2 regions of the Marinobacterium maritimum genome follow, and region 1 is predicted to be linked to the other one. Evidence: predicted binding sites of a transcription regulator. Region 1 holds the regulator's gene; the other holds the start of a gene.
What was found. The regulator PhoB, encoded in region 1, activates phosphate uptake and scavenging genes when phosphate is short. The targets are predictions, from matches to a motif close to TGTCATANNNNTGTCANA.

Region 2: a site for PhoB is predicted at 990-1,007, ahead of phnG (phosphonate C-P lyase system protein PhnG). Genes of this name have one in related genera too.

What each region holds. Positions count from the first base shown of each region.
Region 1 covers NZ_BAAAET010000003.1:688,852-693,500, reverse strand. The annotation lists gene phoR (phosphate regulon sensor histidine kinase PhoR) at 1-1,168, opposite strand, end outside; gene phoB (phosphate regulon transcriptional regulator PhoB) at 1,218-1,913, opposite strand; gene ubiA (4-hydroxybenzoate octaprenyltransferase) at 2,037-2,912, opposite strand; gene ABD013_RS14245 (chorismate--pyruvate lyase family protein) at 2,941-3,483, opposite strand; gene phoU (phosphate signaling complex protein PhoU) at 3,717-4,478, opposite strand; gene pstB (phosphate ABC transporter ATP-binding protein PstB) at 4,511-4,649, opposite strand, start outside.
Region 2 covers NZ_BAAAET010000002.1:418,280-422,928, reverse strand. The annotation lists gene ABD013_RS08380 (IlvD/Edd family dehydratase) at 1-852, shown strand, start outside; gene phnG (phosphonate C-P lyase system protein PhnG) at 1,202-1,672, shown strand; gene phnH (phosphonate C-P lyase system protein PhnH) at 1,672-2,298, shown strand; gene ABD013_RS08365 (carbon-phosphorus lyase complex subunit) at 2,298-3,422, shown strand; gene ABD013_RS08360 (alpha-D-ribose 1-methylphosphonate 5-phosphate C-P-lyase PhnJ) at 3,419-4,330, shown strand; gene phnK (phosphonate C-P lyase system protein PhnK) at 4,327-4,649, shown strand, end outside.

The DNA of each region.
Region 1 (4,649 bases):
CAAGGCCGGTGCCGCCACTGGCGGAGGAGCGGCTCTCGTCGATGCGGTAGAAGCGCTCGGTCAGGCGCGGAATATGCATCGCCTCGATGCCGATACCGTCGTCGCTGACCGAGAAGTGGCCGCCCTTGTGGTCCACCCACCAGCGCAGACTGATGGTGCCGTTGTCCGGGGTATAGCGTACGGCGTTGAATACCAGGTTGGAGAAGGCGCTCTGCAGTTCGGTGGCCTGACCGAGCAGGTCGTATTCGCTGTCCACGTCCAGCTGGAATGAGTGGCCACGGCCGCTGGCCAGGGCTACGGCATCCTGATGCATGTGCTGAATCAGGTCCTGGATCAGGATCGGGTGCTCGTCGCTGATATGCTGGCTGGCTTCCAGCCGAGACAGCAGCAACAGATCGGTGACCAGGCCTTCCATGCGACGGGCCTGCTGCTGCATCTGTTCCATGCCGCGCTGCAACGGGCGAGGCAGCTCCTGATCGAGAAAGGTCTCCAGATAGCCGCGGATCACCGTCAATGGGGTGCGCAGTTCGTGGGAGGCGTTGGCCACAAAGTCCTGGCGGGTCTGCTCCAGCCGCAGCAGACGGGTGATGTCGCGGGCCACCAGCAGGCGGTCGCCTTCACCGAACTTGCTGATCTGGTACTGCAGTTGCAGGTCGCTGTTGACCGGTGACGGCAGCTCCAGCGGCTCCTGATAGTGTCCCTTGCGGAAGTAGCGCACGAAGCGAGGGTCGCGCATCAGGTTGATCAGCGGCTTGCCGCGGTCGGAGATGGCCTTCAGGCCCAGCAAACGGTCGGCGGAGCGGTTCCACCATTCCAGGTTGTTCTGACTGTCGATGATGACGATGGCATCGCTGAGTGCGGCCGAAGACTGCTGAAAGCGGGAGATGATGCCACGCAGATACTGTTCACGGGAGCGGCTGCGCTTCTGCATCCGGGACAGCTCGTCGAACAGGTCGCCCCAGGCGCCGTCCGCTTCGGGTGGCTCGGAACCATCCTCGCGCTGCAGCCAGTCATTGAGCCGATTGAACTGGCGCACCTGCTTCAGGCTCCAGGCCAGTAAACCCAAGCTCAACCCCAGCATGGGGTAGCTGAACAGGGTGCCAACCAGCAGGCCGGCGCCGGCCAGGGCCAGCAGGCTGATAATCAGGGCGTGTCGTGATACATGCATCGAATAGGCTCCATCCTGGGGTCGATCATGCCGGTGGGGGCCGGCGGACTCAGGCGACCTGAGCCGAGAAGCGGTAGCCGGTGCCGCGCACGGTCTGAACCAGGTAGTCGTGACGCTCGCCCAGTGCCTTGCGCAGACGGCGGATGTGCACGTCGACAGTGCGCTCCTCGACATAGACATTACCGCCCCAGACCATGTCCAGCAGCTGGCTGCGCGAGTAGGCGCGGTCGGGGTGGGTCATGAAGAACTGCAGCAGACGGAACTCGGTAGGACCCAAATCGACCGGCTGGCCATCGGCCGTCACTCGGTGGGAGACCGGGTCCAGGGTCAGGCCATCGACGCTAACCGGTTCCTCGACACCCTTGGGCGTGGTGCGGCGCAATACGGCTTTCAGGCGAGCGACCAGCTCACGGGGCGAGAACGGCTTGGTGATGTAGTCATCGACGCCGGTCTCCAGTCCCTTGATCTTGTTATCCTCTTCCGTCTTGGCGGTGAGCATGATGATCGGAATATCCGCGGTCACCTCTTCCTTGCGCAGGCGACGGGCGAACTCGATGCCGCTGGTGCCGGGCATCATCCAGTCCAGCAGGACCATATCGGGCTTGTTGTCCACGATCTGGGCATGGGCGTCCTGGGCGTTATCGGCTTCGCTGCATTCGTAGCCGGCCATTTCCAGCGCAACGGCGATCATCTCGCGGATCGGTGCTTCATCGTCGACGATCAGCACACGTTTGGATGCAGACATCGTTCTCTGCCTCATCTACAGGAATTATCGGAGGCCACTATTACAAGACGTTTCCGTTACACTAATATGACACAGATGCTGGTAATGCGATATCCGCCTGGAAAGCTCATTTTTTTCAGATGGTTACAGGCTGGTGTAGTCCAGTATTATGCCGCCCAGTACGACCAGTTCGGCGTAGTGGTTGTTGAGGAAGGCGCGAAAACAGGGCATCCGCTCGCGATGACGGATCAGCCACTGCTGATAGATGAAAAAGCCCACTGAGGCGGCCAGCCCCAGGTGATACCAGAGCCCCAGCTGCTCCAGCTGTCCCACCCAGATCAGCAGGCCCAAAGCGGCCAGTTGCAACAGCCCGATAATCAGTTTGTCCTGGTGGCCAAAGAGCACGGCGGTGGACTTGACGCCGATCTTGAGGTCGTCGTCGCGATCCACCATGGCGTACTGGGTGTCATAGGCCACGGTCCAGAGCAGCTTGGCGGCATAGAGCAACCAGGCGGTGAGCGGGATCTGTTCCTGAATGGCGGTGAAGGCCATCGGAATGGCCCAGCCAAAGGCGGCACCCAGCACCAGCTGCGGCAGGTGAGTGTAGCGCTTCATGAACGGGTAGACGAACGCCAGCGCCAGACCGCCGAACGACATCAGGATGGTCATCGTATTGGTCAGCAGCACCAGCAGGAAGGCGACCAGCATCAGGCCGACAAACAGTCCTATCGCCTCGCGTTCGGTGACCCGGCCGGAGGGCAGGGGGCGCTGGTGGGTACGTTTGACGTGGCCATCGATATGGCGGTCGGCATAGTCGTTGATCACGCAGCCGGCGGAGCGGGTCAGGAACACCCCCAGAGAGAAGATCAGCAGCAGCTCCAGCGAGGGCAGGCCTTCAGCGGCGATCCACAGCGCCCAAAGCGTGGGCCAGAGCAGCAGATAGGTGCCGATCGGCTTGTCGGCGCGCATCAGGTGGACGTAGGCCAGCAGGCGCTCCTTCAGTGGGCGTGGGGCTGAAATCTGCAATGGGTGACTCCTGCACTGGGGATCAGAGCGGATATTGTACGTGCTCCATGGCGGGGAGAAAAACCTCACACACCAGCAGCGGCTTGTCATGCAAACGGAACACCGAGCGTCGTGCCCAGTAACGGCAACCAGCTTCGTCTTGCAGGCAGCTGGCCATCAGCGGGCTGCGGCTCAGGCTGGGGTCGCTGAACATCAGCGAGCCCAGCGAGCGGTTGCCGAGCAGCCTCAGACGGCGCTCGCGACCGGTCAGGGTGCTGGCAGGCAGCACCGAGCGGGCATAAACCCAGGGCGTGCCCTGTCGGCCGAGCAGCTCCACTTCGCGGATCAGCGCCAGCTGGCGCGGCGGCATGCCCAGTGCCCGCGCTTCATCGGGGGTGGGGGCGTGCCAGCGCTGGGACAGCACACGCACGGCAAATTCGCCGCGGGCTGCACGGGTCAGGCGTTGGGTCAGGGAGCCGCTGTCCTGCAACCAGGGGCGCCAGTGACGGGGTGCCCGGTGCGCACCCTCGGCGAGGGTCCAGCGTTTCAGGTTGAGCGGATTGAGAAGGGCACTGCGGGCTGACACGTACGAGTTTCCGTCAGTTCGAAAGTGCCAGAGTGTACCACCTTGAGTCGTTTACTGCCCGGTGGCGAAGAGGTTTGGCTGGGGCAGGGCAGAGTTCCTGTGACCAGGCCGGGAATATCGCCCACAGAGTGGATGCCTGCAGTAAGACCTCAGAGCCAGGTCCATACAGAAAGACTCCCTCAGGTGGCAACACCGGGGGGAGTCGATGGGCGCTGTCTGTGCGAAGGTGAGGGTTATTCCTCGCCGCTTTCGTCGTCCTGCAGGCTGCCTTCGGCTTCTTCCTGAACCGTCTGCTTGATCTGCTTCAGGCTCTGGTGGCGCACGTCGGTGCCGCTGACCTGATAGATCAGGTGCTCGGACAGGTTGCGGGCATGGTCACCGATGCGCTCCAGGCTGCGCAGCGCCCAGATCACGTTGAGCACGTTGGAGATGGCACGGGCATCTTCCATCATGTAGGTCACCAGGGAGCGCATGGCAGTGCGGTATTCCTGGTCCACGCTTTTGTCCTGCTTGGCCACACGGTAGGCCATCTCCAGGTCGTTGCGGGCGAACGCGGTCAGTACATCCTTGACCATGTCACGGACGAGGTTGCCGATATGGCGCACTTCCTGGAAGCCGCGCTGGTTGGCGCCGCTGTCGGCCAGTTCGATCGCCATCTTGCAGATACGCGTGGCTTCGTCGCCGATGCGTTCCAGGTCAGACACGGCACGGCTGATCGATACGATCAGGCGCAGGTCGCTGGCCGCCGGCTGGCGACGTGCGATGGTAGTGGTGCACTGCTCGTCGATCATCAGTTCCATGGCGTTGGTCTGCTGATCGATGCGACGGGACTGTTCGGCCAGTTCCACATCACCGTTCAGCAGGGCCTCCACGGCATCGCTGACCTGACGCTCCACGATGCCGCCCATGGTCAGCATCTGCGTGCGGATTTTCTCCAGCTCTTCATTGAACTGCTGGGAAATATGGGTCGAGTAATTAGCGTTTTCGAGTTCCACGATCGGTTTCTCCGTTGCTGACGCGGGCCAAATTAACCGTAACGGCCGGTGATGTAGTCTTCAGTCTGTTTCTTTTCCGGTTTGGTGAACAGCGCATCGGTGGCACCAAACTCGATCAGGTCACCCATGTACATGAAGGCGGTGTAGTCGGAGACACGGGCCGCCTGCTGC
Region 2 (4,649 bases), on a different contig from region 1:
CTGGAGGACTTTGACGCCATCGGCAAGCAAGTACCGGTACTGGCCAACGTGCAGCCTTCCGGTGAATACATCATGCCGGAGTTTGCCGATGCCGGGGGCTTGCCTGCCATGCTCAGCAACATGACGGCACTGCTGGATCTGGACTGCCTGACGGTTACCGGTCAGACACTGGGCGAGAACATTGAGGGTGCCCGGGTGGAAAACGACGATATCATCCGCTCACTCGACAACCCTGTGGCCACCGAGGCATTGGCCGTGCTGAAAGGCAACCTGGCGCCCAATGGGTGTGTGATTAAACCCAGTGCTTCAGACCCGGCTCTACAGAAACATCGCGGCAAGGCCGTGGTATTTGAGAATGCCAATGATCTGGCTGCACGTATTCATTCGCCTGATCTGGAGGTGGATCCCTCCAGCGTGCTGATCCTGCGTAATGTCGGCCCCAAGGGCGGGCCGGGCATGGCCGAGAACGGCATGCTGCCGATTCCGAAAAAGATGGTTGAGCAGGGCGTACGTGACATGGTACGTATCAGTGACGCGCGGATGAGCGGAACCAGTTTTGGCACCTGTGTACTGCATGTGAGCCCTGAGGCTTATATCGGCGGCCCCCTGGCGCTGGTGCAGAACGGTGACGAGATCGAGATCAATATCCCCGAGCGCAGCATCACCCTGCATGTGGATGAAGCGGAACTGGATCAGCGCCGTCAGGCCTGGGCCCCCCCTGCACCGCACTTCAAGCGTGGCTGGGGGCTGCTGTTCAACGATAACGTCAGCCAGGCCCATGAAGGCTGCGACTTCGAGATCCTGTCCAGTCGCGAGCCCAACCCTGAACCGGCGATTCACGGCAAGATCTAAGGTACCCGGGTTTTCTAACGCCCGGACTCAACGCTCGCTAAAGCGGCACTGCCATCAGTGCCGCTAATCCACAGTCACCCTTTTCCTTCGACTGTTGCCCGCCCGTGGCCCGGCTTATCGCCGCTCTAACAGAGCCATGTGGCAGGAATATGTCAGCCCAGCCGCAATAAAAATCTTTCCAGCTCCTGCCAGCACAGGCCCTGAGCGCCAGACAGCATCTGCTCAGGCTCGACAGGTCGACATTAGTATTTCTCGGTCATCGATACAGAAACCCTCCATTTTTTCCGCCCCCTTCCCTCAGCAGAATAGCGCCATCGAAACGATTCAACACCACCAAATGGATAGCACCATGTCTGTTGAGCAACAGCAGGAATCCCCTGAAACCCGTGCCCGCCAGCACTGGATGGGCATACTGGCCAAATCGACCGTCGAGGCGTTGCAGCAGCGCTGGCAGACGCTGTCGCTGGAACCCGAATACCAGTTTATCCGCAAGCCGGAAACCGGTCTGACCATGCTGCGCGGCCGTGTCGGCGGCAGTGGCCAGCCGTTCAACCTGGGCGAGATGACCCTGACTCGCTGTGCCGTACGCCTGGCCAGCGGCACTCTTGGCGTCAGCTATGTCACCGGCCGCAACAGCCAGCATGCGATCACCGCCGCCCTGGCCGATGCCCTGCTGCAGGAAGAGCGCACTCAGTCGCTGCTGCAGCGTGAGCTGATCGCGCCCCTGCAGGCTGAGCTGGATGCCGAGCGCCAGCAGCGTGCGGCCCGGGCCAACAGCACCCGTGTGGATTTCTTTACCCTGGTACGAGGAGAAGACTGATGGCTGTCAGCAGCAACGAACTGATCGCCGGCTTCGCCGATCCGGTACAGGCATCCCAGCAGGTGTTCCGCGCCGCGCTCAAGGCGATGAGCGAACCGGGCACGCTGATGCAGATTGATTATGTAGAGCAGGCGCCCAAGGGGCTGGATCTGTCCACCTGGCAGCTGGCCCTGAGCCTGCTCGACCCCGACACCCCGGTCTGGCTCAGCCCTGCGCTGGCCAGCAGCGATGCGGTGATCAGCAATTTGCGTTTCCACTGTCAGTGTCCACTGGTGGATAACCCCTCTGATGCTGACTTTGCCATCGCCCTGCACAGTGAATTGCCGCTGCTGGCCGAACTGAACTGGGGCACGGCGGAATACCCGGACCGTTCCACCACGCTGATGGTACAGGTGCCGGCGTTAAGCGAGGAGGCACACTGGACCCTGAGCGGCCCTGGTATCGAGCACACCCGCACACTGCGCATTGCCGGCCTGAGCGAGCCCTTCCGCAGTGATCTGATCCGCAGCCGCCAGCGCTTCCCGCTGGGTATCGACACCTTCTGGTGCTGCGACAACCGACTGACCGCGCTGCCACGCACCACTTCTATACAGCCCTGCGCCAACCAACAACAGGAGACCTGCTGATGTATGTAGCCGTAAAGGGCGGTGAGAAGGCGATCGATAACGCCCATGCCCTGATGCGCACTCAGCGCCGTGGCGACAGCGCCATTGCCGAACTGAGTATTGACCAGATTCGTCAGCAGCTGCCGCTGGCCGTAGACCGGGTGATGAACGAAGGCTCGGTCTACGATCCCGAACTGGCGGCACTGGCGCTGAAACAGGCCAGCGGCGATGCGGTAGAAGCGATCTTCCTGCTGCGCGCCTACCGCACCACCCTGCCCCGCTTCGGTTACAGCGAGCCGCTGGATACCGAACAGATGCAGATCGAACGCCGCATCTCCGGCACCTTCAAGGACCTGCCGGGCGGCCAGATCCTGGGCTCTACCTATGACTACACCCACCGCCTGCTGGATTTCAGTCTGCTGGCGGCGGGCGAAGCGGAAGTCGCTCCGGAAGAAGCCAATGCCCTGTCTGAAGCACTGGCCGCCGGCAACAGCTGCCCGCGCGTGCTGGAGCTGCTCAACAAGGAAGGCCTGATCGAACAGAGCCGTGAAGCAGGCCAGGACGACCAGACGCCCCGCGACCTGACCCGCGAACCGGTCAACTACCCGGCCGAGCGCGCCGTGCGCCTGCAGAACCTGATCCGCGGTGACGAGGGCTTCCTGCTGTCCCTGAGCTACGCCTCCATGCGCGGCTACGGTGACAGCCACCCCTTCTCCGGTGAGATGCGCACCGGTCACGTCAGCGTCGAGCTGGTGCCCGAGGAACTGGGCTTCCCGATCGAGGTGGGCGAAGTGCTGCTGACCGAGAGCGAAATGGTCAACCAGTTCCACGGCTCCAAGGACCTGCCGCCGCAGTTCACCCGCGGCTACGGTATCGCCTTTGGCCGTGCCGAACGCAAGGCGATGTCGGTAGCGCTGGTGGAACGCGCCCTGCGCGCCGAGGAGCTGGGCGAGGAAGTGCTCTACCCGACCCAGGATCAGGAGTTCGTGCTGTCGCACACCGACTGTGTCTCCGCCAACGGCTTCGTATCGCACCTGAAGCTGCCGCACTACGTCGACTTCCAGTCCGAGCTGGAGATGATCCGCCGCCTGCGCAAGGGGCAGGGGCAAGGCACGCAAACCAACGCACAGGAGGCCGACGCATGAGCACCGCTACCGGCTACAACTTTGCCTATCTGGACGAGCAGTCCAAGCGCATGATCCGTCGCGCCATCCTCAAGGGCGTGGCCATTCCCGGCTACCAGGTGCCGTTCGGTGGCCGCGAGATGCCGCTGCCCCACGGCTGGGGCACCGGCGGCATGCAGGTGACCGCCAGCGTGATCGGTGAGGCCGACAAGCTGAAGGTAATCGATCAGGGCGCCGACGACACCACCAACGCGGTCAGCATCCGTCGTTTCTTCGCTCACACCGCAGGCGTGGAGACCACCGAGCAGACCGCCGAAGCGACGCTGATCCAGACCCGCCACCGCATCCCGGAACGCCCGCTGCAGGCGGATCAGATCCTGATCTACCAGGTGCCTATCCCCGAGCCGCTGCGCTTTATCGAGCCGCGCGAGAGCGAAACCCGCAAGATGCATGCGCTCAGTGAGTACGGTGCCATGCAGGTGAAACTGTACGAGGACGTGGCCCGGTTCGGCCATATCGCCACCAGTTACGACTACCCGGTGATGGTGAATAGCCGCTACATGATGGACCCGTCGCCGATCCCGAAATTCGACAACCCGAAGATGAGCATGATGCCGGCGCTGCAGCTGTTCGGTGCCGGTTTCGAGAAGCGCATCTACGCCGTGCCGCCGTTTACGCAGGTGGAAAGCCTGGACTTCGACGATCATCCGTTCGAGGTACAAAGCTGGGAGGAAGCCTGCTCCATCTGCGGCTGTGACCACAGCTTCCTGGATGAAGTGATCATCGATGATGCCGGCAGCAAGATGTTTGTCTGCTCCGATACCGACTACTGCCGCGAGCGTGTAGCCGAAGGCTTTGTGGGTGAAGCACCTGCAGCCCTGAACCAGACCGCACCTGATCAGAAAGGGCAACTGGAGACCGAACAATGAACAAGGTGATCGACGCGGTGCAGTCTGACGCCGGCGTACAGCAGGCACTGGAAACCGCATTGCAGCAAGAGTTTAAGGACCAGCCAGAATTTCAAAATGGGTGGCAGGATATCGCGCCACTGCTGAGCGTGCGCGAGCTGAACAAGTTCTACGCCCCGGGCAAGGGCTGTGGCGACATCAGCTTCGACCTCTACCCGGGTGAAGTGCTTGGCATCGTCGGCGAGTCCGGCTCCGGCAAGTCGACCCTGCTCAGCTGCCTGTCGGCGCGACTGACGCCGGACTCCGGCCAGGTGCTGTATAACAGCGAGCAGTTCGACGA